4 regions of the Streptomyces sp. IBSNAI002 genome follow, and region 4 is predicted to be linked to each of the others. Evidence: riboswitches for the same ligand, from Rfam matches in the RefSeq annotation. Region 4 holds a riboswitch; each other region holds the start of a gene.
What was found. A riboswitch is a leader RNA that binds a small molecule or an ion and turns the genes downstream of it on or off. The one in region 4 is predicted to bind cobalamin.

Region 1 (6,982 bases), 740 kb from region 4:
ACCCGGGCCAGCCACAGCGCGCTGCCGTCCACCCGCACGCCGTCCGCCAGCTCCGTGCGCACCGGGATCCGGTCCCCGAGGCGCGCGTCCACGGCGCCCCGGACCACGGCGCCCAGGTCCAGCCGGGCCGGAGCCATCGGCTGGGCGGCGTCGATCCGGGCGAGCAGCAGCAGGTCGGAGGCGAGCTGCTGGAGCCGTTCGATGTCCTGGAGCGCGCCGCCGATCAGTTCCGGCCACAGTTCCGGATCCCGGACGGCCAGGGCCACCTCCAGCTGGGTGCGCAGCACCGTGATGGGGCTGCGCAGTTCGTGGGAGGCGTCGGCGATGAACCGGCGCTGGCGGATCCCGGCGGACTCCAGCCGGTCCAGGGTGGTGTTCATCGTCTGCGCCAGCCGGGCGACCTCGTCGTGGGTGGGCGGTACGGGGACCCGGCGGTGCAGGTCGCGGTCGCTGATCCCGGCGACCTCGGCGCGGATCGCCTCCACCGGCCCGAGGGCCCGGCCCGTCACCCGCCAGGTGACGAAGGCGACGGTGGCGAGGAGCAGCGGGCCGCCGACCGCGAGCGCGGCGGCGGTGGTGTCGTCGGCCGCGTCCACGTCGCGCAGCGAGGTCCCGACGAACACGGTGACCATGCCCTGCGGGGTCTCCGTGGTGACCTGGACGACCCGCTGGCGGTGTTCGCCGCCGAGCGGACCGGCGTTCAGGGTGTGGGACTCCTTGCCCGGCCGCAGGGGTTTGCCGGGGACGATCGGGAACTCTCCGGCCAGGTTCGGGTAGGCGCGCAGCACCCGGCCGCGGGCGTTCACCACCTGGACGAACTCGACACCGTGCAGCGTCGGCCGCATCTTCTCGAGGTCCCCGGAGGCCGCGAGCCGGGCGATTGTCTCGGCCTGCCGCGCGGCGTCTCGTTCGGCGTTGCGCAGCAGATTGGCCTCCAGCAGGCCCAGGAGGGCGAAGGAGGCCAGGGCCAGGGCCACCGCGACGACCAGGACGGCGCCGACGGTGGCGCGGGCCCGGACGGTGGTGGGCAGCAGGCGGCGCAGGGGTGACCGCCGGAGCAGGCGCGGCAGCGCTCCCGGCCCGTCCAGCGCGCGCAGCCCTTCCGGGCCCCTGAGCCCGCGCGCGAACCGGCCGCGGGGGAGTACGGGTTCAGCCACCGTCGACCGCCAGCCGGTAGCCCGCGCCGCGTACGGTCTCCAGCGCGGCGCGGCCGAACGGCGCGTCGATCTTGCGGCGCACGGCGCTGATGTGGACCTCGACCACGTTGGGGTCGCCGGCGAAGGCGATGTCCCACACCTGCTCCAGGATCTCCCGTTTCGGCACGACCTCGCCGGGGCGCCGCGCCAGGTACTCCAGGACCGCGAACTCCCTTGCCGTCAGCCGTATCTCGGTGTCGCCGCGGGAGCAGCTGTGCCGGGCCGGATCCAGTACCAGGTCGCCGAAGCGCATGGTCCGGGGGCCGCGGCGGCCCGTGCGCCGGGCCAGCGCGCGCAGCCGGGCGACCAGGACGAGGTAGGAGAAGGGCTTGGACAGGAAGTCGTCGGCGCCGGTGTCCAGCGCCTCCGCCTCGTCGTACTCGCCGTCCTTCGCCGTGAGCATCAGGATCCCGGACTCGTTCCCGGCGGCGCGCAGCCGTGCGCAGACCCGGTAGCCGTTGAGTCCGGGCAGCATGATGTCGAGCACGATCAGGTCGTAGCCGTGCTCGGTGGCCATCCACAGCCCTTGCAGCCCGTCGTGGGCCACGTCCACCGAGAACCCCTCCGACTGGAGTCCCCGTTGCAGGGCCACGGCCAGCCGGCGTTCGTCCTCCACCACCAGTACGCGCATACCGACCAGGGTCTCAGGCCGGGCCCGCGACAGGCTGAAGAGGTCTTCAGCTGACTTCAGGTGGGCTTCAGCATCCGCTCAGCATGCTCTGCAACGAGCCGGGCGCCGTGCCTGGTTGTGCCTGAGGAGTCCTGGTATGTCTGAATCCCTCCCTCCGTCCGAGCAGTCCGAGCAGCCCGCGAACGCCCCGCAATCCGGCGTGCGCAAGCGCGTGGACCTGGGGCGCCTGGTGCCCCGGCGCAAGGGCGCCCGGTGGGCGGCGCTGGGCGCGGCCGTGGTGATCGTCGGCGGTGCGGCGGTGGCGGTGGCGGTGGACGAGCACCACGACGAGCGGATGGCCGGGCCCCGCTTCGGCTGGGCCGAGGCGGACCACGAGGGCGGGAAGCGGCGCGGTCCCGGAGCCGGCGGCGAACACGGCGACCGGGTGTTCGGCGACGCCGAGAACCGCAAGCACCCCAAGGACCTCAAGGTGTTCAAGGAGCTGCGGGAAGCGGGCCCGAACCCGCGCGCCGCCGAAGGGGGTCCCGGGGGCTCCACGAAGACCGCGCCCGCGCCCCTTCCCTCGCTGGCCGTCGGACAGGCGGCCGACAAGGCGGCGGGCGCGGTGGACGGCGGCAAGGTGGAGAGCATCCGCGTGGTCGCCCAGGAGGGCGGCGGCAGCGCCTGGCTGGCCGTCGTCCTGGGACCGGACGGCGTCCGGCACGCGGTCACGGTCTCCGGCACGGACGGCTCCGTCACCAGCAACGTCCCCGTCACCCGGCCGTAGCGGGGCCGGGCTTCGGACGGGCGGACGGGCGGACGGGCGGGGGCCATCGGGCTGCGCGGCTCAGCCGCGTCCGGCCGCGACCGGGTACGGCACGAAGCTGCTGCTGTTCTCGTCGACGGCGAGGGCCCGGCCGAGGGGCGGTACGGCCCGCTGCGGGCAGTCGAGGCGTTCGCAGAGGCGGCAGCCCATGCCGATCGGGGTGTCGGCGGAGGTCTTGCCGAGGTCGAGTCCGTCGGAGTAGACGAGGCGGGAGGCGTGCCGGATCTCGCAGCCGAGGCCGATCGCGAAGGTCTTGCCGGGTTCCCCCCAGCTGCCGCGGTGGCGGGTGACGGCGCGGGCGGTCCACAGATGGCGCTGTCCGTCGGGCATGGCGGCGACCTGGACGTGGATGCGGCCGGGCGCGGCGAAGGCCTCGTACACGTTCCACAGCGGGCAGGTGCCGCCGGCGCGGGAGAAGTGGAATCCGGTCGCGGACTGCCGCTTGGACATGTTGCCCGCCCGGTCGACCCGTACGAAGGAGAAGGGCACCCCGCGCAGCCGGGGGCGCTGCAGGGTGCTCAGCCGGTGGCAGACGGTCTCGTAGCCGAGGCCGAAGCGGTCGGTGAGCCGCTCGATGTCGTAGCGGAACTCCTCGGCGGCCGTGTGGAAGGCGCCGTACGGAAGGATCAGCGCGGCGGCGAAGTAGTTGGCGATGCCGATCCGGGCCAGGGCGTGGGCGGGGGAGTCCGCCGGGAAGTCCTCCGCCGCCAGCCGGCCGAGCTCCTGCCCGTACTCCAGCAGCGCCAGCTGGGTGGCCATCCGGAAGGCCTGCTGGCCCGGCCGCAGCCGGCTCGACACGTGCAGGACCCCGCTCGCCGCGTCGTAGCGGTGCAGCCGGTCCGAATCGGCCGCGAGGCGCACCCCGTGCCGGTCCAGGAGCCGCGCCGACAGGGCGCGTACGACGTCCCCGGGGCGGATCCCGATCTCGCGGGCCAGCGACTCGGCGGCGAGATCGGTGTCGTGCAGGTAGTTCTGCCGCCGGTAGAAGAACTCGCGGATCTCCTCGTGCGGGGAGCGCGGACCCTCCGTCGTGCCGTCCCGGCCGTCCGCGTCCCCGGCGAGCCGCTCGGCGAGCAGCTGGGAACGCCGGCCGAGGTCCAGCAGCACCCCGGCGACGGCGGGCATCCGGGTGGCCAGCTCCGCCAGGTCCGACGGGGACACCCGGGACTCCGCGACCTCGGTGGCGAGCGCCTCGCGCAGGTCGGCCAGCAGCCGGCTGGTGTCCCGCTCCGAGAAGAAGCCGGGATCGACGCCGAAGGCCTCGGTCAGCCGCAGCAGCACGGGCACCGTGAGCGGCCGCGAGTCGTGTTCCATCTGGTTCAGGTAGCTCGGCGAGATGGCGAGGACGCGTGCCAGCTCCGCCTGGCTCATCCGGCGCTCCTCGCGCAGCCGCCGCAGCCTGGCCCCCGCGTACGTCTTGCCCACCGCGCTCCCCCTCCGTATGACCGGGACGCCGCAACCCTATGCGGGATCCGGGCGCCGCCGGCCTTCGCAATCGTGGCAAAAAAGCCCCCGAGGATTCGCGGAACTTGGCATCCCCCGCCCGTCATCGGCCTGCGCACGGCGATTCGCGCGGACGGTGACGGTCTTGGCACCGCGGCGCCGTGTCACATGTCGCCGTCCGGCATGTGAGCCGCTGTACTCGTCCTCCAGCACCTGCGCATACGCTGATCGACAGCAGCTGGTTCGCCCCGTCCGCCAGACGGGATGCGTCGTAAGAGGGAACCCGGTGGGAATCCGGGACTGCCCCGCAGCGGTGAGCGGGAACGACCGCCGTCATACGCACTGGACCCGGACGGGTCTGGGAAGCGACGGCCAGTAGGTGTCTGCCGAACGGCAGACGTGCCCGCAAGTCCGAAGACCTGCCCGTTGCCCGCGCACGCACAGCCGTGCGCGGACATCCCGGTGACCTCGTGGGCGGGTCGGCGAACAGATCTCGGACGGTCGCAGTGGCGCTTCGCGCCCCGGCGGGCCCGTCCGGTCCGTGACCCCTTCGCGCCCCACGTCCCGCCACCGGGACTCATGGAGACAAGCTCGCGAAGGAGAGTTCCGTGACAACCGAGTCCGCGACCGCGCCCGTAGAGGCCACCGTGTACGGCTACCCCCGCCAGGGGCAGAACCGTGAACTGAAGAAGGCCATCGAGGGCTACTGGAAGGGCCGCGTCAGCGCCGAAGCCCTCCACGAGACCGCCGCGCTCCTGCGCCGGACGAACTGGCGCCGGCTGGCCGACGCCGGCATCACCGAGGTCCCCACCGGCGACTTCTCGTACTACGACCACGTCCTCGACACCAGCGTCATGGTCGGCGCCGTACCCGCCCGCCACCGCACCGCCGTCGGCGCCGACGCCCTCGGCGGCTACTTCGCCATGGCCCGCGGCACCCAGGACGTGGCGCCGCTGGAGATGACCAAGTGGTTCGACACCAACTACCACTACCTGGTGCCGGAACTCGGGCCCGACACCCGCTTCACCGCCGACTCCACCCGGCAGGTCGCCGAACTGAAGGAAGCCCTGGCCCTCGGCCTGAAGGCCCGCCCGGTGCTCGTCGGACCGGTCACCTACCTCCTGCTCGCCAAGCCCGCCCCCGGGGTGGCCGAGGACTTCCAGCCGATCACCCTGCTCGACCGGCTGCTGCCCGTGTACGCCCGGGTCCTCGCCGATCTGCGCGCCGCCGGAGCCGAATGGGTCCAGCTGGACGAGCCCGCCCTCGTGGCGGACCGCTCCCCGGCCGAACTGGGCGTCGCCGCCCGGGCCTACCGCGAGCTCGGCGGAATCGGCCGGGCCGAGCGGCCCAGGCTGCTGGTCGCCTCGTACTTCGACCGGCTCGGCGAGGCCCTGCCGGTGCTGGCCAAGGCCCCCGTCGAAGGGCTCGCGCTCGACTTCACCGAGCGGGCGGCCGCCAACCTCGACGACCTCGCGGCGGCGGGCGGACTCCCCGGCAAGCGCCTGGTCGCGGGCGTGGTCAACGGCCGCAACATCTGGATCAACGACTACGAGAAGTCCCTCGCCACCCTCGGCACCCTGCTCGGCCTCGCCGACCGCGTCGACGTCGCCGCGTCCTGCTCCCTCCTCCACGTACCGCTGGACGCGGGCGCCGAACGGGACATCGACCCGCAGATCCGCCGCTGGCTGGCCTTCGCCCGCCAGAAGACCGCCGAGATCACCACCCTCGCCCGCGGCCTCGCCCGGGGCACCGGCGCCATCGCGGCCGAACTCGCCGCCAACCGAGCCGACCTGGCCTCCCGCGCGAACTCCGCGATCACCCGTGACCCGGCCGTACGGGCCCGCACCGCGGCCGTCACCGCCGCCGACGGCCGCCGCTCCCAGCCGTACGAGCAGCGCGCGGCGGCCCAGCGGACACACCTGGGGCTGCCGCTGCTGCCCACGACGACCATCGGCTCCTTCCCGCAGACCGCCGAACTGCGCACCGCCCGCGCCGACCTGCGCGCCGGGCGGCTCGACGCGGACGGCTACGAGCGCCGCATCGAGGCCGAGATCCGCGAGGTGCTCTCCTTCCAGGAGAAGACCGGCGTCGACGTCCTCGTGCACGGCGAGCCCGAACGCAACGACATGGTCCAGTACTTCGCGGAGCAGCTCACCGGATACCTGGCCACCCAGCACGGCTGGGTCCAGTCCTACGGCACCCGCTACGTGCGGCCGCCGGTCCTGGCCGGGGACATCTCCCGTCCGGAGCCGATGACCGTGCGCTGGACGACGTACGCGCAGTCGCAGACGGCCAAGCCGGTCAAGGGCATGCTGACCGGCCCGGTCACCATGCTCGCCTGGTCCTTCGTACGCGACGACCAGCCGCTCGGCGACACCGCCCGGCAGGTCGCGCTCGCCCTGCGCGACGAGGTGAACGACCTGGAGGCGGCCGGTACTTCGGTGATCCAGGTCGACGAGCCCGCCCTGCGCGAGACACTGCCCCTGCGGGCTGCCGACCACGCCGCGTACCTGGCCTGGGCGACGGAGTCCTTCCGTCTCAGCACCAGCGGCGTCCGGCCGGACACCCAGATCCACACCCACATGTGCTACGCGGAGTTCGGCGACATCGTCGAGGCCATCGAGGCCCTCGACGCTGATGTCATCAGCCTGGAGGCCGCCCGCTCGCACATGCAGGTGGCCGACGAGCTGGCGGGCGCCGGATACCCGCGCGAGGTCGGCCCGGGCGTCTGGGACATCCACTCCCCGCGCATCCCCTCCGCCGAGGAGGCGGCTGCCCTGCTGCGCAAGGGACTTGAGGCCATCCCGGCCGGGCGGCTGTGGGTCAACCCGGACTGCGGGCTGAAGACCCGCGGCTGGCCCGAGACGAAGGCCTCGCTGGAGCACCTCGTCGAGGCCGCGCGGCAGG
Region 2 (6,982 bases), 5.7 Mb from region 4:
GGCGTCGCCGGAGGTCTGGGGGCCGTTGCCCTGCGGGGGCACCCCGCCGCCGTCGGGGCCGCCGCCGTTGTCGTCCGGGCCGTGGTCGTCCGGGCCGCTGCCGTCCGGACCCTCCGGCTCCGGGTCGGGCTCGTTGTCCGGCTCCTCGTCCTCGAACCGGTCCAGGATCTCGTCCAGCTTGTCCTCGTCCAGGCCCGGCGCGTCGAAGGGGTTGCGCCGCCGCCGGTGCGGGAGCGCCAGCAGCGCGGCCTGCCGCACGTCCTCCTTCAGCACCTCGGTCCGGCCGGCCCAGGCGGCCAGCGCGGTCGCGGTCCGGGCCATCACGATGTCCGCCCGCATGCCGTCGACCTCGAAGCCCGCGCAGGTCGCCGCGATCCGCAGCAGCGCGGTGTCCCCGAGCCGGACCTGCGGGAGCAGGGCCCGCGCCGCCACCACCCGGGCGCGGACCTCGTGTTCGTCATCGGCCCAGCGCGTCGCGAAACCGGCCGGGTCGTCCTCGTACGCCAGCCTGCGGCGCACGACCTCGACGCGCTGGGCCGGCTCGCGGGAGGCGGCGACCTCGACGGTGAGCCCGAAGCGGTCCAGGAGCTGCGGGCGCAGCTCGCCCTCCTCGGGGTTCATGGTGCCGACGAGCAGGAACCGTGCGGCGTGCCGGACGGAGACGCCCTCGCGTTCGACGTACGAGGCCCCCATCGCGGCGGCGTCCAAGAGGACGTCGACCAGATGATCGTGAAGCAGGTTGACCTCGTCGACGTACAGGATGCCGCGGTGCGCGTCGGCGAGCAGGCCGGGCTCGAAGGCCTTCACGCCCTCCGCCAGGGCCCGCTCGATGTCGAGGGCCCCGACGAGGCGGTCCTCGGAGGCCCCGACGGGCAGCTCCACCATGCGGGCGGGCCGCGCCCGGCCGGGGCCGGGGTCGTGCGGGCCGTCCGGGCAGGCCGGGTCGGGCGCGGCCGGCGCGCACGAGAACCGGCAGCCGGGGACCACGTCCACCTGCGGCAGCAGCGCCGACAGCGCGCGCACGGCGGTCGACTTGGCGGTCCCCTTCTCGCCGCGCACCAGTACACCGCCCACAGCCGGGCTCACTGCGTTCAGCAGCAGTGCCAGTCGCAGGTCGTCCTGGCCCACCACGGCCGTGAACGGGAAGTGGGTGGTGCTCATCCGCTGATCACTCCTTCGAGTGGACCGCGCCCGGTGCACGTGGCGCCCGGGCCGTCCTCGGTCATGCTGGTCGTCTGCTCCCCGCCGTGGAGGGGATGGCCCGCTGCTGCACGAGCACGTGATCGAACTGTTCCTCTGCTCCCTGCCCCTGCGGGGATCGACGGGCTCACGGGGCGCCCGGCGGGAGGAAGGGCAGGCCCGCCGGGGCTCCGGTCTCGATCAGCCGCAGCAGGGCGTCCGTGTCCGCGTGTTCCTCGATCAGGTCGCCCAGCAGGTCCAGCTGTGCCTCCCGCAGGGAGGCGAACGAGGTGTCCGGGGCGGGGACGAAGCGCCGCCCGGCCGCGGCGGCCACCTCCCGCAGGAACGCCCGGCGGAAGCCGTCCGACTCCAGCGAGCCGTGCCAGTGGGTGCCCCACACCGATCCGACCCGGCAGCCGTCCAGGAAGGGCGTACCGCCCAGGACTTCCGCCACGCCGTGGTGGATCTCGTACCCCTCCACGGGCTCGCCCAGCGCCGATCCCACCGGCCGCGCCAGGGTCTTCTCCCGCTCGAAGCGGACCCGTACGGGCAGCAGCCCGAGGCCGTCGACCGAGCCCGCCCGCGATTCCACCTCGTCCTCGATGTGCTCGCCCAGCACCTGGAACCCGCCGCAGATCCCGAGCACCGGCCGCCCCTCGGCGGCCCGCCGGACCAGGGCGTCCGCCAGCCCGCGCTCGCGCAGCCAGGCGAGGGCCTTCACCGTGCCCCGGGTGCCCGGCACGACGACCAGGTCCGCGTCGGCCAGTTCCTCGGCCCGGTCCACGAACCGGACCACGACCCCCGGCTCGGCCGCGAGCGCGTCCACGTCCGTGAAGTTCGACATCAGCGGCACCGCGCACACCGCGACGCGCAGCACGTCCGCGCCCACCGGCGGCGCCACCACGGACTCCCGTACCGCTCCCCGCAGGGAGACCCGGAGCCCGTCCTCCTCGTCGATGCCCAGCCCGTGCCGGAAGGGCAGGACCCCGTACGTGGCCCGCCCGGTCAGGCCGCGCAGCATCTCCATGCCCGGCTCCAGCAGCGAGACGTCGCCGCGGAACTTGTTGACCAGGTATCCGGCGATCAGCGACTGGTCCTCCGCCGACAGCAGGGCCGTCGTGCCGAAGAAGGAGGCGAAGACCCCGCCCCGGTCGATGTCCCCGACCACGACCACCGGGAACCGCGCGGCCCGCGCGATGCCCATGTTCACGATGTCGGTCCGGCGCAGGTTGATCTCGGCCGGACTGCCCGCCCCCTCGCAGATCACGGCGTCATACGTGCCCCGCAGCTGCTCCAGGCAGTCCGTGACGATGCCGAGCAGCTGCTCCTGCCTGCCGCCGTGGTAGCCGCGGGCGCTCATCTCGCCCACCGGCTTGCCCAGCAGCACCACCTGGCTGCTGCGGTCGCTGCCGGGCTTGAGCAGGACCGGGTTCATCAGCGCGGTCGGCTCCACGCCGGCCGCCTGCGCCTGCATCGCCTGCGCGCGGCCGATCTCGGCGCCCTCCCGGGTGACGAAGGAGTTCAGCGACATGTTCTGCGCTTTGAAGGGCGCCACCTTCACGCCCTGCCGGGACAGCCAGCGGCAGATGCCCGCCGTGACCACGCTCTTGCCCGCGTCCGATGTGGTTCCGGCGACCAGCAGTCCGCCGCCGCGCTTCGCGCCGTTCATGCGCGCCCCCTCCGTGATGTACGCGAGACCAGCATGCGGGCCGCGACGCAGGTCCCCAGCGCCAGCCAGGTCACCCGCCGCGACAGCCGTACCGCCCGCTCGATGTCCGCGACCTCCACGGGCCGCCCCGCCCCGCCGTTGAGGACCGCCCGGTGCTCGACCCGGCCGCCGTACGCCAGGGTGCCCCCCAGCCGTACGCCGAGCGCCCCCGCGAAGGAGGCCTCCACCGGCCCGGCGTTCGGGCTCGGGTGTCCGGCGGCGTCCGCGCGCCAGGCCCGTACGGCTCCCCGCCGGTCGGGTCCGGCCACCACGGCGGCCAGCGCGGTCAGCCGGGCCCCCGGCCAGCCCGCCAGGTCGTCGAGCCGGGCGGAGGCCCAGCCGTAGCGCAGGTAGCGGGGGGACTTGTGGCCGACCATCGCGTCCAGGGTGTTCACGGCGCGGAAGGCCAGCAGCCCGGGGACGCCGGCGACGGCGCCCCACACCAGGGCCCCGACCACCGCGTCGGAGGTGTTCTCCGCGACCGACTCCACGACGGCTCGGGCCATCTGCTGCTCGTCCAGGGCCTCCGGATCGCGCCCGCACAGGTGCGGCAGCCGCTCGCGGGCCACCTCGGCGTCGCCGGCGGCGAGCGCGCCGCCGATGGCGCGGGCCTCCCGGCCCAGCGAGGTGCCGCCCACGACGGCCCAGGTGGCGGCGGCGGTCAGGGCTATACGGGCCGCCGCGGGCCGGGAGCGCACGGCGCGGGCGCCCAGCGCGCCGACGGCGGCCGCGCCCCCGGCGCAGACCAGGGTGTGCAGGAGGCCCCGGGCGCGGTCGTCGCGCCACAGGGCGCGCTCGACGGCGGCGGCGGCTCGTCCGAAGGCGGCCACGGGGTGCCCTCGGCGCGGATCCCCGAGAATCCGGTCGCCGATCAGGCCCGCCGTGACGCCGTACGCGAAGACGCGATCGGCACGCATGGTGGCAGGTATGTCCTCACTCAGGGTCCGCGCCCTGGTTCGACGTGTCCGGCGGCGAGAGTTCCTGGCTTCCGGGTCGCACTCGGCCGAGTGCCCCGGTGACAGTGGCGGGACCGCGCCGGATTCGCACCGGACTTCCTCTCCATGCCGCCGTATTGGCTCGGGCAGTCCACCACGCACCGCGAAGGCCCGTCAACTCGCCGTTGACCTGCGGCGGGGCAGCGGCGGGGCAGCGGTGGGAAGGGGGGCGGGGGAGGGGGCGGGGGTACACGAAGGCTCCCCCCGGGGAACCCGGGGGGAGCCTTCACACGTGACGTGTCAGACGACGATCAGGTAGATCCCGTAGGACACGGCCGCCGCGCAGAGCGCGAAGCAGGCGTAGGCGCCGCTGCGGGCCAGGGTGGCCGCGCCGCCCCGCTCGGTGGCGGCCTCGTGCTTGGACAGGCCCACCAGGCCGAGGGTGAACAGGGCCACGAGGGCGACGGTGGCGGAGAGGCTGACCCCGAACACGGAGCCGAGTGCTTCCCAGTCGATCTTCATACCGCTGATTCCTCTGTCGTTCTCGGGGTCAGACCGCCGCGGCCGGAGCCGCAGGCGTCGCGGTCGAGGCCGGGATGGTGGCCTTGAGGTCCTCGTCCGTCACCGCGGCGGTGGTACCGGCGGCGGCGGTGGTCGGCGGGACGGTGACGGCCGCGATCGCCGTGGTGACGACACCCGCCTCCGCGGTGGCGTCCGCCGGCGCGTCGTCTACCTCGTTGACGTTGGTGTGGTCGACGACCTGACGGCGCGAGACGAGCCAGATGGCGAGGCAGGAGCCGATCAGGAACACCGTGACGGCGGCGATGCCGATGTCACCGGTGCGCATGACCAGCTCGGCGCCCGCGGAGACGAGGGCCGCGGCCGGCAGGGTCAGGCCCCAGGCGATGAACATGCGGGTCGCGGTGGACCAGCGGACCACACCGCCCTTGCGGCCCAGGCCCGCACCCATGACCGCGCCGGAGCACGAGTGGGTGGTGGAGAGCGAGAAGCCGAGGTTCGAGGAGGCCAGGATGACGGTGGCGGCCGAGGTCTGGGCGGCGAAGCCCTGCTGCGGCTGCAGGTCGGTCAGGCCCTTGCCCATGGTGCGGATGATGCGCCAGCCGCCCAGGTAGGTGCCGAGCGCGATCGCGACACCGGCGGAGAGGATGACCCACACCGGCGGGTTCGCGTCGGGCGCGATCGCGCCGCCGGCGATGAGCGCCAGGGTGATGATGCCCATCGTCTTCTGCGCGTCGTTGGTGCCGTGCGCGAGGGAGACGAGTCCGGCCGAGGCGATCTGGCCGGCGCGGTAGCCCTTGGCCGAGGTCTTCTCGCCGACCTTGTTGCCGAACTTGTAGGTGACCTTCGTGGCCAGCATCGCCGCGAGACCGGCGACGAGCGGGGCCGCGATCGCCGGGATGAGCACCTTGGTGACGAGCGTGTCGCCGTTGACCGCGCCGAGGCCGGCCGAGGCGACCGCGGCACCGATCAGGCCGCCCATCAGGGCGTGCGAGGAGCTGGAGGGCAGGCCGACCAGCCAGGTCAGGAGGTTCCAGAGGATCGCGCCGACCAGGGCGGCGAAGATCACCTCTGGCTGGATGCCTTCCTCGTTGACCAGTCCCTTGGAGATCGTCTTGGCGACCTCCACGGACATGAAAGCGCCGACGAGGTTGAGCACGGCGGACATGGCCACCGCCGTCTTGGGCTTGAGGGCGCCAGTGGAGATGGTGGTGGCCATCGCATTGGCTGTGTCGTGGAAACCGTTCGTGAAGTCGAACACGAGAGCGGTGATGATCACGATCCCGAGGAGAAGCGTTATGTGCTCCATTTACCCAGGCTTCTGTTTGACGTCAGTGGCTCGGCGACCGTAGGCAACCTGGATGAACGGAAGGTGAACTGACGCGGACCTAATGGTGTCCCCGCGCCGGGCATGATCGGGTCATTCATCCCGATTCTGACGTAAGAGTCTCGATAAATGCACGTCAAAGCGGGGTGAACGAACCCCTCCGCGAGGGAGCTCAGGCAGGTCGGCCGACCCGCCCGGGGTGCCGAAAGAGAGCTAGATCACCTCCCTGCCGGTCCCTGCCGGCCGTGGTCGGAACGATCGCCTCCGGTGGCCCGCCGAAGCCCGCGCCTCGACACTGGAGCCGTGCGTACCGCGACAGCGACGGCAGCGGCCGTCACCACGAGCCTCCTGGGCGCCGGCGTGGCCGCGGTCGCGGCCGGCCGGTACGCCGCCGGCGCGGCCCTGCGGCCCGAGCCCGGGCACCCGCTGCCGGGCAGCCCGCGCCTGAGCGTCCACTCCGCCGACGCCGGCCGGGTCGTGCTGACCCTCCCCCGGCCCCCGGCCGGGGGCGCCCCCGGGCTCGGCGCCCTGCGCCCCGGTACGTACGGACTCGACGCCCCCGGCGTGCACGCCGTCGTCGGGTCCGTGCTCCCCGACGCCGAGCACGACCCGGACACCGTCGTACGCCGCCTCCTCGCCGTCACCCACGGCAGCCTCCACCCCGGCACCCGCGTCACCCTGACCCCCCAGGTCCACCTCGGGAACCCGCGCACCGCCCTCGGGCTCGAGCACGCCGACGTGGACGTCCCCGGGGAGCTCGGCGCGCTGCCCGCCTGGTTCGTGCCCGGGGCCCGCGACACCTGGGTCATCACCGTGCACGGGCTCGGCTCCGGCCGGGAGCACCCGATGGTGGTCATGCCCTTCCTGCACCGGCACCGGCTGCCCGTCCTGGACCTCGCCTACCGCGGTGACCTCGGCGCCCCCGCCTCCCCGGACGGCCTCGGCCACCTCGGCGAGTCGGAGTGGCGGGACCTGGACGCCGCCATCCGCTACGCCCTGCGCTACGGCGCCCGCCGCGTGATCCTGCACGGCTGGTCCACCGGGGCCACCATGGCCCTGCGCGCCGCCGAACGCTCGGCGCTGGCCGGCCGGATCTCCGGGCTGGTGCTGGACTCGCCCGTGCTCGACTGGCACGCGACCCTGCGCGCGCTCGCCGCGGCACGCCACACCCCGGGCCCGGTGCTCCCGCTCGCGGTACGGGCCGCCGAGAGCCGCGCGGGACTGCGCGCCGACCACCGGCCGCCCCTGGCCGACCCGGGCGCGCTGCGCGTCCCCGTCCTGGTCTTCCACGGCCCGGACGACACCCTCGCCCCC
Region 3 (6,982 bases), 600 kb from region 4:
GCACCAGGCCCACCACGATGAAGGCGGTCACCGGCCAGATGACGCCGAAGCCGACGCCCGCCACGGAGCCCGCGTTCCAGAAGCGCAGCGCGTTCAGCGAGGCCTTGTCCGACAGGGCGACCGCCGTGGTCATCGCCGCGAGGAACACCGTGACCCCCTGCCCGGCCAGCGCGAGCGTCAGCGGGTTTCCGGCCCCGCGCCCGATGCTCGCCAGGCCGAACACGACCACCCCGGCGACCGCGGCCCCCAGGAAGGCGAACCACACGTACTGGAGAGGGTCGGCGAAGCCGAACACCGCGATCACCGTGACCACGGCGAAGGAGGCGCCGGAGTTGACCCCGAGCAGGCCCGTGTCGGCGATCGGATTGCGCGTGTACCCCTGGATCAGCGCCCCGCCGACCCCCAGGGCCACACCGGCCGCCACCGCGAGCACCGTGCGGGGCACCCGCACGGTCTCCACGATGAGCCGGATCTCGGTGAGCCGCCGGTCGGCGTCCGGCGGCGCGGTCAGCCCGTGCCACACCTCAGCCGGACTCAGCGCGCGGGCTCCGACGGCCAACGACACCACCACCGCCGCGAGGAGGATCAGCAAGAGGGTGAGCGAACCCACAACTCGCCGCCGACGGAGCTCGGTTGTGCCCTTGGGCACGGGGAGCTGGACTGCAATCGTGCCCATGTCGCTGTACGTTATCCCTTCGCTCCACCGGCGAAACCTCGTCGGCGGACCGGCTAGCGTGCGGTGCTTCCCGACCCGTCGGCGACGGTCCGGACCTCGTCGGCATCGGACTTCAGACCCCGGTCGAGCAGCGAGTCCAGGATCTCACCGACCCGGGTGGCGGTGTTCGAGAGCAGGGACGACGTGATGCCGTGCGTGTGCTCCGTACCGCCCTGCACGTAGATCCCGCAGCGCAGTCCGGGGTCGGTGGCGATGCGGTAGTCGCGCTCGACGCGGACCCGGTCCTCGTCGTCGCGCAGGCACCGCCCGGCGACCTCGCCGAGCAGGGCGAGCGGGTCGGCGGGGCGGTACCCGGTGGCGAAGACCACGACATCGGCTTCCAGGGGGGTCTCCTCCCCGGTGACCAGGGACTGCACGGTCGCGCGGACCGTGTCCGGCGTCTGGCTGACCGCGGTCAGCCGCGAGACGTTGAGGAAGCGCAGCCGCTCGGTGCCGAGGACCTTCTCCTGGTACATCTGGCGGTAGAGGTCGTCGATCAGGTCGACGTCCACCACGGAGTAGTTGGTGTTGCCGTGGTAGTCCATCAGCCGGCGCTTGACTCCGGCCGGCGCGGCGAAGAACTCGCCCACCGCGTCCGGGTCGAAGATCCGGTTGGCGAAGCTGCTGTCGTCCGCGGGGCTGTACCCGTAGCGGGAGAAGACGGCGCAGACCTCGGCCGCGGGGAAGCGCCGGTGCAGGTAGGCGACGTTCTCCGCGGCGCTCTGCCCGGCACCGACCACGATGAACCGGGCCGGGTCGGCGCCTTCGAGGGTGTCCACCTTCGTCAGCAGGTCGGAGGTGTGCCAGACGCGGTCGGTGCGCTCCACGCCGTCCGGCATGAGGGGGCGCAGGCCGGTGCCGATGACGAGGTTGCGGGTCCGGTGCACGGCCAGCCCCTCCCCCGACCGGACCGTGACGTCCAGGTATTCGACCGCTCCGTCGTGTTCGACCGGCGTGACGCCGACGACCTCGTGGCCGTAGGACACCATGCCGTCGACCTGGTCCGCGGCCCACTCGAAGTAGTCGTGGAACTCCACCCGGAGCGGGAAGAGGGTCTTGTGGTTGATGAAGTCGACCAGCCTCCCCTTGCTCTTCAAGTAGCACAGGAAGCTGAACTCGCTGGCCGGGTTCCGGAGCGTCACCAGGTCCTTGAGGAAGCACACTTGCATGGTCGCGTCGTCGATGAGCATGCCCCGGTGCCAGCCGAAGCGCGGCTGCTGTTCGAAGAAGTGAGCGGTGAACGCTTCCTGCCTTCCGGCGCGAGCGTTGTGCTCGCTGACCGCGATCGCCATCGCCACGTTGGACGGACCGAAGCCGATGCCAATGAGGTCGTGGATCAACGGGGCGTCGCCAGGACGGACCTGAGCCATGTCACTCCCATCGTGCGGGGGGCAGCCGCCGCGCCGGGCAGGCCGGCAGCCGGTCGGGTCGATCGTCGGGAAGGGCTGAAGGGCTGAAGGGCGGAAGGGCGGAAGGGCGGAAGATGGGCACGCCGACGGAGCCGCGACCCGGAACTTAGGCAAGGCTAAGCTCATCCCGAGCCGGCTGTCGATAGACAAATCGGGCAGCCGACATCAGGGGCTCCGCCAACTCGCTTACAAAAAGACACCGTTGCAAACTTAGGCAAGCCTTGCTTTACTCGACACCAGCCAACCCCTGCTCCGAGGAGGAACCCCATGCGGGTCGTCATGTTCGGTTACCAGACCTGGGGCCACCGCACCCTGCAAGCCCTCCTGGACTCCGAGCACGACGTGGTGCTGGTCGTGACGCACCCCAAGAGCGAGCACGCGTACGAGAAGATCTGGAGCGACTCCGTCGCCGACCTCGCCGAAGAGCACGGCGTACCGGTGGTGATCCGCAACCGTCCCGACGACGACGAGCTGTTCGAGCGCCTCAAGGAGGCCGACCCGGACATCATCGTCGCCAACAACTGGCGGACCTGGCTCCCCCCGCGCGTCTTCAACCTCCCCCGCCACGGCACGCTGAACGTGCACGACGCGCTGCTGCCGAAGTACGCCGGCTTCTCCCCGCTGATCTGGGCCCTCATCAACGGCGAGACGGAAGTGGGCGTCACCGCCCACATGATGAACGACGAGCTCGACGCCGGCGCCATCGTGCGGCAGGAGGCCGTGCCGGTGGGACCGCGGGACACCGCCACGGACCTCTTCCACCGGACCGTCGACCTCATCGCCCCGGTCGTCGTCGGCGCGCTGGACAGCATCGCCTCCGGCCGGGCCGAGTTCACCGACCAGGACCGTTCCCAGGCGAGCTTCTACCACAAGCGGTCCGTCGAGGACAGCCGCATCGACTGGTCCTGGCCCGCGGCCGACCTGGACCGCCTGGTCCGCGCCCAGTCCGAGCCGTACCCGAGCGCCTACACCTTCCACAAGGGCAAGCGGCTCGAAGTACTGGCCGCGGTGGTGTCCGAGGGCCGCTACGGCGGCACTCCGGGCCGCATCTTCTACCGCGAGGGCGACGGAGTGGTGATCGTCGCGGGCGCCGACGCCCGCACCGGCCGCAACCACGGGCTGGCCATCACCCGGGTGCGGACCGAGGAAGGCCGGGAGCTGCCCGCGGCCGAGTACTTCACCTCCATGGGCGGATACCTGACCCAGCGCCCCTGACCGCCTGCCGGTTCCCCGGCCGAGCGCCCCGCGCGCACGCGGCGGTCACGCCGTCACGGTGTCGTGCGGGGTTCGGGCAGGGTGAGCCTGGTCGCGGGGTCGGCGAGCGGCAGGGCGATCGGGCGGGCCCCGTCGTGATCGCGCTCGGCGTCCGCGAGCGGGCGGGTGCGTTCGGCGGCGCGGGCCATCCACGGCCAGATCCCGAACGGCGCGGCGGGCGGCTCCGGCGCGGACCCGGTACCGCTGATCCACGTCGTCAGGGTGAACCGGCTATCGGCGAACAGCCCGCTGGGGCACGTGGACGCGACGACCTCGTGAAAGGCGCTGGCCGGGAAGAACACGATGGTGTCGTGCTCGGGCTCGATCGTGCGGTACGACTCCGCCGGCCGGGCCCCGCCCTCGTGGAGCAGGGTGTCGTACAGCCTCAGCCGGCCGCCGTCGAAGCCGCGCGGCCGGCGGTGCAGGTAGTACACGGCGGACACGGCCGTGCTGACGTCGCGCACCCGTGAGGCGTCGGTGTGCATGCCGTAGTGGCCCCCTTCACCGTGCGCCGTCAGGACCGTCCGGGTGTGCGTGAGCGCGGCCCGGTGTCCGAGGACCTCCTGCACGAGCGGCAGGCAGTCCGCCAGGTGCGCGCTGAACACGGCACTGGTCACGGGGAGCACCAGCGAGCTGCGGCCCTTGTGGGAGACCTGGCCCGAGAGCGGGTCCAGGACCGTTCCCGCGTTGAAGTCGGCCTGCCGGGAAATCGCGTACTCCAGCAGGGTGCCGGCGCGTTCCGCGCCGAGGAAGTTCTCGAAACGGCAGACCGGCGCCGCCACCACAGGCGCGGTGGACCACTGGTCGTGCGGAGGCAGTGCCTCGGTACCGATTTCCCTGGACGCGGCCGGTTCCTCGCGTATCCGCTCATGGCCCGGAACCGTACGCGGGGCCGTCGAAGGAGCGCACGGGGCGCACCGGAGTACGCCCCTGCGCCCGTGCCCCGCCCCGGTGGACGGCCGTCCCGCCGGGGATCCGCCCGCCGGGAGCGCACGGACCGGTCCGTGCGCGCACCACCCGGACCCGGGGCTGGTCAGAGCCCTCATGCGCCCGGGTAGGCTGTGAGCGCAGCTGGTTCGCCCCGTCCGCCAGGCGGGATGCGTCGTAAGAGGGAACCCGGTGGGAATCCGGGACTGCCCCGCAGCGGTGAGCGGGAACGACCGCCGTCATACGCACTGGAACCGGAACCGGTTCCGGGAAGCGACGGCCACTAGGTGCCCGCCGGGAGACCGGCAGGCGTGTCCGCGAGTCCGAAGACCTGCCACTGCCCGCATGCCGGTACGTCATGCGGGGTCCCGAAGAACACTCTGCGGGGCCTTTCTGCCGCGACTCGCGAAGGAGAGTTGACGTGGCCGACCCGACCGCTGCCACCGTGGAGTGCGTTCCCAAGAATCCGGGCGACTCCCGGGTGACCCTCGCCCACATCATGAGCGAGCACGACACCAACCTCTACGGCACCATCCACGGCGGTGTGGTGATGAAGCTCATCGACGACGCCGCCGCTGCCGCGGCCGGACGCCACGCCGACGGCCCCGCCGTCACCGTGGCCGTGGACCGGATGGCGTTCCTGGCACCGGTGCGCGCCGGCGACCTGCTCAGCGTCGACGCCGAGTTGGAACGCGCCGGCCGGACGTCGATGACGGTCGGCGTACGCGTCCGGGCCGAGCGCTGGAACGCCTCGGGCCCCACCACGGAAGTGGCCACCGCACGACTGACCTTCGTCGCGATAAACGCCGAGGGCGAGCCGCGTCCGGTACCGGCCCTCGACACCCCCGGGGCGCTCGCCCCGTAGGCCGGGGGCCGCGAGCCCGGCGACGCGTGACACCACCGGCCCGCCGACGGGCCGGGGGCCGGGGACCGACGTGCCCCGTCGCCCCGGGACCGAGTGGCACGAGCCGCCGTACGCGCCCCCCGTGCGCCCCCGCGAGCCCTCCCCACCCCACACCGACTTCCCCTCGGTTCCCCGCAGTTCCCCACTGCCCGGCCGCACGCTCCTTCCCGAGCCGGCCGGCGCATCCGACCCACCCGCGGTGAGAGGACCACCACCCATGCCCCGCATTCCCTCGAAATCCCTGCTGTCCGCCCTCGCCACAGCCCTGTTGATATCCGGCTGCGGGGGCGCCGCGACGCCCTCCGCCGCCCCGCAGGCGGACGCGGCCGCCAAGGGCTTTCCGCTCACGGTCGACAACTGCGGCGTGAGCACCACCTATCAGCGCCCGCCGCAGCGTGCGGTCTCGCTGAACCAGCACGCGACCGAGGTCATGCTGGCGCTCGGCCTGGAGAAGTCGATGGTGGGCACGGGCTACCTCGACGACAAGATCCTCCCCGAGTACCAGGGCGCCTACGACAGCGTGAAGGTCCTCTCCAAGGAGTACCCCTCCTTCGAGGCGCTCCTGGAGGCCGAGCCCGACTTCGTCTACGGCGGCTGGAAGTCCACCTTCGACGAGAAGGAGGGGCGCAGCCGGGCCGCCTTCACCAAGGCCGGGATCAACACCCACCTCAACACCGAGGAATGCCCCACCGGCCCGGTGAACGCGGCCTCCATGGACGAGGAGATCCGCACCCTCGGCAAGATCTTCGCCGTGCCCGAGCGGGCCGAGGAGCGGCTGGCGGCCCTGCACGCCACCCTCGACAAGGTCGAGACGCAGCTGGCCGGCGTCACCCCGGTCAAGCTCTTCGTGTACGACAGCGGCGACAAGACGGCCTTCACCGCGGGCGGCAAGGGCATCGGCAACGACATGATCCGGCGGGCCGGCGGCGAGAACCTCTTCGCCGACCTGGACAAGGCCTTCGGTGACGTCTCCTTCGAGCAGGTCGCCCAGCGCGCCCCCGAGGCCATCGTCATCTACGACTACGGCGACCAGTCCGTCGAGGACAAGAAGAAGTTCCTGCTCGCCCACCCGGCGCTGAAGGACGTGCCCGCGATCAAGAACCAGCGGTTCGCGGTACTGCCCCTGTCCTCCACGGTGCTCGGCGTACGGATGCCCGCGGCCGTCGAGTCGCTCGCGCAGCAGCTCCACCCCGGCCGCGTCCGGTGACCGGGGCGAAAGCCCCGGCGGCCGAGGAGGCGGGCCCTCGTGAGGCGGCCGGCCCTCAGGGGGAGGGCCGGCCGCCGGTCTCCGCGCGCCGCCCCGGGATCCCGTACGGCCTGGTGCTGGCCTTCCTCGGAGTCCTCGTGGCCGGGGCCGCGACGGCCGCGATCGCGGTGGGCTCGATCAGCGTCCCGGCCGACCAGGTGTGGAGCATCCTGCTGCACCGCGTGCACCCGGCCCTCGCCGAGCCGACGTGGACCCCGGTGCGCGAGACGATCGTCGTCGACGTCCGGCTGCCGCGGGTGCTGCTGGCCGGCGTGGTCGGAGCCGGTCTGTCGGTGGCCGGGATGGCACTCCAGGCGCTGGTCCGCAATCCGCTGGCCGACCCGATGCTGCTGGGCGTGTCCTCGGGCGCGTCGGTCGGCGCGGTGCTGGTCCTGGTCCTGAACCTGACCGTGTTCGGTCTGTTCACGCTCCCCGTCGCGGCCTTCTGCGGCGCCCTCGCCGCCCTGGTCGCCGTCTACTTCCTGGCCCGCTCCGGCGGGCGGATGACGACGGTCCGGCTGGTGCTG
Region 4 (6,982 bases):
GCCTGGCCGGGGTCCGCCCCGGCGCGTCGGCGCAGGGTCGACAGCAGGATGCGGCTGCCCATCCACACCAGGTACGCCGCGCCCGCCCAGCGGATCGTCTCGTAAGCGAGGTGTGAGGCGGTCAGGACCGCGGTGAGACCTGCCGAGCTGAGCACGCCCCAGGCGAGGGTGCCGGTCTGGATGCCGAGGACGACACCCCAGGCGCGCCTGCGGCGGCCCAGGGCGGCGGTGCGCAGTACGAGGGCGGTGTCGAGGCCCGGTGTGAGGGTGAGGAGTCCCACGATCAGCGCGAAGGACCCCAGCGCCGAGGCAGTGATCATGCCGCAACTGTAGCGACGAGGCCCCGGACTTCCCAGATCCTGCCCGGAATCGGGCAGGCATCGGACAGGCGGTTCCATCGAGCCGGCGGCTTCGGCGGGTGGGGCGGAACCGGGGACGGGGGTGGGCGACTTGCCCTAGGCTGATCCGCCTGCCCGATCTGTCCGTGGGGGGGAATCGACGGCGGCCGAGGAACAGGGGGCGCACGCGGCCCGGCCGGCCGCCCGGCCCACTGCCCGCTCGCCGCCCGGCCCACTGCCCGCTCGCCGCCCGGCGATCCGCACCGCCGTCGAAGGAGACCCGCATGCTGGAGTTGGCAGAGCTGGCCACGACCGGAGCCACGGCCGTCGTCGCGGCGATGGCCACCACCGCCTGGGACAGCACACGGGAGTCCGTGGTCCGGCTGTTCCGCCGCGGCGACACCGCCGAGGAGGAGACGGTCCAGGTCCAGCTGGCCTCGCACGACGACCTGGTCCGGCGGACCGAGGACACCGAGCGCGCCCGCCGGGCCCTGCTCCCGCTGTGGGAGCTGCAACTGGAGGCGTTCCTGATCCGGTACCCGGAGGCCGCAGACGACCTGCGCGCCCTGATCACCCGGTCCCAGGACGCACTGCGCCAGGCCCAGCGGCCCTCGGTCGTACAGAACATCACCGCCTCCGCCCCGGGGGCGACCGCCGCGGGCGTCACGCACGGCAACGCCTATCTGACCACCACCACCCACTACGGCGGCCCGCCGGAGGCCACCGCCCCGGGCCCCGCCACCGGCGGATCCGCCGAAGGCGCACCGGAGGGCGCCGCGTGAGCGAGGCGGACGACGGCTCCCGGCCACGGTTCGTACAGAACGTCGTCTCCGGGACCGGGCGCCGGTGCCCTGGACGCCCCGCGCGATCGTGTTCCTCGCGTCGGCCGCACAGCACTGGGCACATCTCGGCCCGGGCTACCTGGGCCCGCTGCTCCTGGAAGACCCCCAGCTGGCGGTCGACGCCGGCAGCAGCGCCCTGACCGCCCTCGCCGACCTCCCGGACGCCGTCGCCGTACTCGAGGCCGTCGAGGCGCGGTTCCCGCCGGGCAGGCACACCGACCTCGACCCCGGCATGGCGGTCCTGACCGCCCGGCTGACCGAGCACCGGGTCGGCCGCACGGACGACCCCGCCCAACACACGCTGCTGTACCGCCACCTTTCGATGCGCCAGTGGCACGCGGGCCTCCACCGCCAGGCGCTCGACAGCAACGAACGGGCCGTGGCCTGCTGCCGTCGCCTGGCCGATGAGGATCCCGTACTCCATCTGCCCGCCCTCGCGGGCGCGTTGACCGACCGAGGCGTCTTCCAGGCGGAGCTGGGACTGCACGCGGAGGCCCTGGAGTCCACCGAGGAGGCCATCGCCCTGGCCAGCCGCCACGATGCCGAGTACCCCTCGGCCGAGCACCCCGACGTCCCCCGGGCCGACCTGCCCGGCGCCCTGGGCAACCTCGGCAGCCGCCTGCTGGCGGTGGGCCGCATCGAGGACGCCCTGCAGGCGAACCTGCGGGCGGCGGAGATGTTCGGCGGGCTGTCCGACCTGGACCCCGCCGTGTACCGGCCGGACTTCGCCCGCGCACTGGTCAACACCGGGATCATGCTGTTCCAGTCGGGGGACCGGGCCCTCGCCGTGAAGACGGCGCTGGCGGCGGCGGAGATCTACCGCGAACTGGCCGCGGCGGATCCGTACGCGTACGAACCCGCGTTCGCGACCTCGCTGGTCACCGCGGCCAACCACCTGTGGGGAACGGGACGCGGGAAGGCGGCGGCCGGCGCCGCCGCCCTGGCCGTGGGCATCCGCCGCCGACTGGCCGAAGCGAACCCGGACGCCTACCGGCCCGCCCTCGCCCGCGCGCTGACCGCCTTCGGCGTCTACCTCTGGAACACGGACCGTCCCGCGGAGGCGCTGGACGCCACCGAACAGGCGGTCGCCCTCTGGCGCGAACTGGCCGGGGCCCACCCCGCCGTGCACGAGGGCCGGCTCGCCGGCGCCCTGTCCAACCTCGGGAACCGGCTCGCCGCGGTCGGCCGGCCGGAACAGGCGCTGACCGCCACGGAGGAAGCCGTACGCATCCACAGCCGCCTGGCCGCCACCGGCAACACCCTCCACCAGGACGAGCTGGGCATGGCGCTGAACAACCTGGGCAACCGTCTGGCCGCGCTCGACCGCGCGGAGGAGGCCGCCGGTGCGTCCCGGCTGGCCGTGGACATCTACCGCCGCTTGGCCGGGGAACTCCCCTCGACGTACGACCACGGCCTGGCCCGCGCGCTCGTCAACCTCGGCGTACACCTGGGCCGGCTCGGCCGCGTCCAGGAGGCCCTGACCGCCGTGGAGGAGGGAATCCGGATCCAGCGGGCCCTGGCGTCGAAGGACGCCGGGGCCTTCGCCGGGGACCTGGAGGGGTACGTGGCCACCCGGGACGCACTGCGGTCGGGGTTCGCCCGCTGACCTCACACGGCGCGCGCCTCCTGCCGTACGTGGTCACGGAGGCCGCGCCCAGCCAGCCACGACTCCAGGTCGGCGACGTCGCCGTCGTCGAGCAGCTCCGGGTCGACCGTCGTGCGCAGCTGGTGCGGGACCCCGGCGTCGAGGAGGAGCCGGAGGCTGCGCAGGGCCGGTCCCGCGCTGCCCCGCACACCCGTGACCCGGGCGTAGGCGTCCGGGGCGGCCTTGACGTCGAAGCCGACCCAGTCCACCAGGCCTTCGCCCAGCACCTGCGCGAAACGGCGCGGGTAGCCGCCGCCGGTGTGCAGGCCCACGGCGTAGCCCAGGGCCCGCACCGCGCGCATCGCCTCGGCGAGGTTGGGCTGGAGCAGCGGTTCGCCGCCGGAGAAGACGACTCCGTCGAGCAGGCCCTGACGGCGTGCGAGGTGGGCCGTGACCGTCTCCCACCGCACCTCGGTCCGCGCGCGCGGGTCGAGCAGCTCCGGGTTGTGGCAGTAGCCGCATCTCCAGGGGCAGCCCTGGCAGAAAACGGTGGTGACGAGCTTGCCGGGCCAGTCGCAGGCGGAGAGCCGGGACCAGCCGCCGATCCGGATCACGCCGGGGCCGACGCCTTCTCCTGGAAGGGGGTGCGCTCGGCGTGCTCGCCCTTCTTGCCGATGTTGAACGAGGCGACCGGACGGTGGTAGCCCATGACGCGGGTCCACACCTCGCAGTCCCCGTCGCAGGCCGGGCAGGTGGCGTGCTCGCCGGCCAGGTAGCCGTGCTCGGGGCAGATGGAGAAGGTGGGCGTCACGGTGAGGTAGGGCAGCGAGAACCTCTCCAGGGAGCGGCGCACCAGGCTGCGGCAGACGTCGGCGGTCGAGACGCGTTCCGACATGTAGAGGTGGAGCACGGTGCCGCCGGTGTACCTCGTCTGCAGTTCGTCCTGTCGCTCCAGTGCCTCGAAGGGGTCGTCGGTGAAGCCGACGGGGAGCTGGGAGGAGTTGGTGTAGTACGGGTTGTCGGGGGTGCCGGCCTGCAGGATGCCGGGGAAGCGGCGGCGGTCCTCCTTGGCGAAGCGGTAGGTGGTGCCCTCGGCGGGGGTGGCCTCCAGGTTGTAGAGATGGCCGGTCCGCTCCTGGAACTCGACCATGCGGGCCCGGACGTGGTCCAGCATGCGGAGGGCGAGCGCGTGCCCTTCGGGTGCGGTGATGTCGTGGGCGTCGTGCGTGAAGTTGCGGACCATCTCGTTGACGCCGTTCACGCCGATGGTGGAGAAGTGGTTGCGCAGGGTGCCGAGGTAGCGCTTGGTGTACGGGAACAGGCCGCCGTCGATCAGGTCCTGCACGGTGACGCGCTTGGTCTCCAGGCTGTCCCGGGCGAGCTCCAGCAGCCGGTCCAGGGCGTCGAGCAGGCCCTGTTCGTCGCCCGCGTGCAGGTGGCCGAGGCGGGCGCAGTTGACGGTGACGACACCGAGGGAGCCGGTCTGCTCCGCGCTGCCGAACAGGCCGTTGCCGCGCTTGAGCAGCTGGGTGAGGTCGAGTTGGAGGCGGCAGCACATCGAGCGGATCTGGCCGGGTTCGAGGTCGGAGTTGAGGAAGTTCTGGAAGTACGGCAGCCCGTACTTCGCGGTCATCGCGAACAGCCGTCCGGCGTTCTCGCTCTCCCAGGGGAAGTCCTTGGTGATGTTGTACGTCGGGATGGGAAAGGTGAAGACCCTCCCGGTCGCGTCCCCGGCGGCCATGACCTCGATGTAGGCGCGGTTGATCAGGTCCATCTCGGCCTGCAGCTCGCCGTAGGTGAAGCCCATCTCCTCGCCGCCGACGACCGGTACCTGCTCGCGCAGGTCTGCGGGGCAGGTCCAGTCGAAGGTGAGGTTGGTGAACGGGGTCTGGGTGCCCCAGCGCGAGGGCACGTTGAGGTTGTGCACCATCTCCTGCATGCACTGGTACACCCGCTCGTACGGCATGACGTCCTTGCGCACGAAGGGGGCCATGTAGGTGTCGAAGGAGCTGAACGCCTGGGCTCCGGCCCACTCGTTCTGCAGGGTGCCGAGGAAGTTGACGATCTGCCCGGCGGCCGAGGAGAAGTGCCGGGGCGGGGCCGAATCGATCTGTCCGGGGACGCCGTTGAAGCCCTCGGTGAGCAGGGTGCGCAGGGACCAGCCCGCGCAGTAGCCGGCGAGCATGTCCAGGTCGTGGATGTGGAAGTCGCCGTCGCGGTGGGCGCTCCCGATGGCGGGGGTGTACACCTGGTCGAGCCAGTAGTTGGCGACGACCTTCCCGGCGGTGTTCAGGATGAGCCCGCCCAGCGAGTAGCCCTGGTTCGCGTTGGCGTTGACCCGCCAGTCGCTGCGGTCCAGGTATTCGGTCACCGAGTCCACGGCGTTGATCTGCGTCACGTCAGCCCTCCCACGAGGCGGTGGAGACCTCGCCACGCGGACGTGCGCGCGAGGTGCCGGCAGGTATCGGGCTCCAACCGTCGTGCGGTCGCTCACCGTTGCGGGGCAGCCCCGGATTCGCACCGGGTTCCCTGTTGTCTCGGCGGGCTTCGGGGAACGCCTGCCGAACCGACAGCGGCAACACTACATCTGGGGGTTACGGCGACACGACAGCACAACATATTGGGTGACCTTCGGCTCCGCGGACGGACCGAAGGTCCTGCCGCCCGGACCGACGGACCCGCCCTCTTCCGGCGAGGGGCCGGGGACGGATCTCGAGGCTGGTTGCCATGAGACGGTCAGCCTGCGGCTCGGAGCACTGGCGGCCGTACTGCGCTGAACGGTCCCGGTCCGCAGGCGCCGCCGCCGGACCCCCACCGGCCTTGACACGCCCCCGGGCGCGGGAATCCGCCGGTGCGCGCAGGGCCGCGGCCTAGGGTCGCGGCATGGGTACCGAGCGGTTGGCAGCGGCCGACAGGATCTTCGACCGGCTCGACACGGACGGGGACGGAGTGCTCGCCGCGGACGACTACCGGGCGAGCGCGGACAGGATGCTCCAGTCGTACGGGATGGGGCCGGGCTCGCCTAAGGGGCGCGCGCTGATCGAGGCGAACCAGGCGGTGTGGCAGCGGCAGGCCGAGCTCGTCGACCGTGATCACGACGGGCGGATCACGCGCGAGGAGTACCGCGAGTGGGTCGGCTCCCTGCCGCCTGCCTCGGCTTCCGGCAAACCCTCGGGTTCTCCGGAGGTGATGGCCGCGCTGCACGCGCAGTTCCACGTGGCCGACCGGGACGGGGACGGGCTGATGAACCGCCGCGAGTTCATGGCGTGGCGCGGGTTCAAACTCGTACCGGAGGAGGCGGCGGAGGCCGCGTTCGCACTGGTCGACGCGGACCGTGACGGCGCGATCAGCTGGGACGACTTCAACGGCGCGGAGCACCGGCACGGCCTGGCGGCGCTGCTGTACGGACCGGGCTGGCCTTCCCTCTCGGACCTTCCCGGGTAGTCCCGCGAGAACGGGCGGGCCTTCAGGCCTGGCGGCGGACCATTTCGGCGATCCAGGCGGGTGCGAACGGAGAAGTACAGCCCGGGGACGTCGGATAGTCCTTGAGCACCTCCAGGCGCTCGCCGATCTCCAGGGCGCGGGCGCGGTGCTCCGCGTGCTCGATGCCGATCTGCGCCAGGCAGTGGTTCATCGCCCACTGCAAGCGGTCCGGGGCGTCCTTCATCTGCGCCTCGATGACGTCGAGCAGTCCCACGAGGTCGAGGCCCTCGGGCTTCTTCGCGACGCGTTCGGTGGTCAGCGCCCAGCCGGCGCTCGCGACCACCGGATCCGGATCGGCGAACCAGGCCAGGCGCAGCTCCTCGGAGTGCGGGCTCTTCTTCACCACGTAGTTCACGAGCCAGTCGTGCACCTTGGGCGTGCGCGCCGCGCGCAGCATGGCGTCCAGCTCGTCACGCCCGAACGCCTTCGGGCGGCAGATCAGGAGCGCCACCAGCCTCGCCGCGGTGTCGTCCGTCTCCCAGAGCGCGCACGCGAGTTCCTGCTGCGTCTTGAGCCGCTTCGCGATCGCGCGCAGCTTGCCCAGGTTCACACCGTGATCGTCGCCGTGCTTCTCGTTCACCGCGCGGGCCTTCGGATCCTCGAGTCCGGCCAGCTCGGCCATCACCTCGTCGACCGTCGTCCCGGTCAGCGCAGTCCCGGCCACCTCAGCCACCTCACCCTCCTGTCCGCCACGTGCGGGCTCACCCTACGACGGAAGCCGGCCGGGCGGGGTC

Region 1: it holds a riboswitch for cobalamin, as region 4 does, so the genes downstream of both, metE (5-methyltetrahydropteroyltriglutamate--homocysteine S-methyltransferase) here and ACTVZO_RS36475 (ribonucleoside triphosphate reductase) in region 4, are expected to answer to the same signal.
Region 2: it holds a riboswitch for cobalamin, as region 4 does, so the genes downstream of both, ACTVZO_RS10660 (cobalamin biosynthesis protein) here and ACTVZO_RS36475 (ribonucleoside triphosphate reductase) in region 4, are expected to answer to the same signal.
Region 3: it holds a riboswitch for cobalamin, as region 4 does, so the genes downstream of both, ACTVZO_RS33990 (acyl-CoA thioesterase) here and ACTVZO_RS36475 (ribonucleoside triphosphate reductase) in region 4, are expected to answer to the same signal.

The regions. Positions count from the first base shown of each region.
Region 1 is NZ_JBQPXG010000002.1:7,133,744-7,140,725, forward strand. Features, by position in the region: gene ACTVZO_RS33440 (ATP-binding protein) at 1-1,157, opposite strand, end outside; gene ACTVZO_RS33445 (response regulator transcription factor) at 1,150-1,827, opposite strand; gene ACTVZO_RS33450 (hypothetical protein) at 1,964-2,593, shown strand; gene ACTVZO_RS33455 (short-chain fatty acyl-CoA regulator family protein) at 2,654-4,057, opposite strand; cobalamin riboswitch at 4,298-4,516, shown strand; gene metE (5-methyltetrahydropteroyltriglutamate--homocysteine S-methyltransferase) at 4,684-6,982, shown strand, end outside.
Region 2 is NZ_JBQPXG010000002.1:2,184,474-2,191,455, reverse strand. Features, by position in the region: gene ACTVZO_RS10670 (putative cobaltochelatase) at 1-1,161, opposite strand, end outside; gene ACTVZO_RS10665 (cobyric acid synthase) at 1,328-2,848, opposite strand; gene ACTVZO_RS10660 (cobalamin biosynthesis protein) at 2,845-3,804, opposite strand; cobalamin riboswitch at 3,842-3,992, opposite strand; gene ACTVZO_RS10655 (hypothetical protein) at 4,123-4,344, opposite strand; gene ACTVZO_RS10650 (inorganic phosphate transporter) at 4,373-5,650, opposite strand; gene ACTVZO_RS10645 (alpha/beta hydrolase family protein) at 5,972-6,982, shown strand, end outside.
Region 3 is NZ_JBQPXG010000002.1:7,273,263-7,280,244, forward strand. Features, by position in the region: gene ACTVZO_RS33970 (FecCD family ABC transporter permease) at 1-676, opposite strand, end outside; gene ACTVZO_RS33975 (lysine N(6)-hydroxylase/L-ornithine N(5)-oxygenase family protein) at 730-2,085, opposite strand; gene ACTVZO_RS33980 (methionyl-tRNA formyltransferase) at 2,392-3,339, shown strand; gene ACTVZO_RS33985 (2OG-Fe(II) oxygenase) at 3,393-4,160, opposite strand; cobalamin riboswitch at 4,433-4,658, shown strand; gene ACTVZO_RS33990 (acyl-CoA thioesterase) at 4,727-5,170, shown strand; gene ACTVZO_RS33995 (ABC transporter substrate-binding protein) at 5,427-6,416, shown strand; gene ACTVZO_RS34000 (FecCD family ABC transporter permease) at 6,413-6,982, shown strand, end outside.
Region 4 is NZ_JBQPXG010000002.1:7,874,190-7,881,171, reverse strand. Features, by position in the region: gene ACTVZO_RS36495 (LysE family translocator) at 1-320, opposite strand, end outside; gene ACTVZO_RS36490 (hypothetical protein) at 623-1,120, shown strand; gene ACTVZO_RS36485 (tetratricopeptide repeat protein) at 1,185-2,786, shown strand; gene ACTVZO_RS36480 (anaerobic ribonucleoside-triphosphate reductase activating protein) at 2,789-3,379, opposite strand; gene ACTVZO_RS36475 (ribonucleoside triphosphate reductase) at 3,376-5,163, opposite strand; cobalamin riboswitch at 5,204-5,351, opposite strand; gene ACTVZO_RS36470 (EF-hand domain-containing protein) at 5,649-6,209, shown strand; gene ACTVZO_RS36465 (DNA alkylation repair protein) at 6,232-6,870, opposite strand.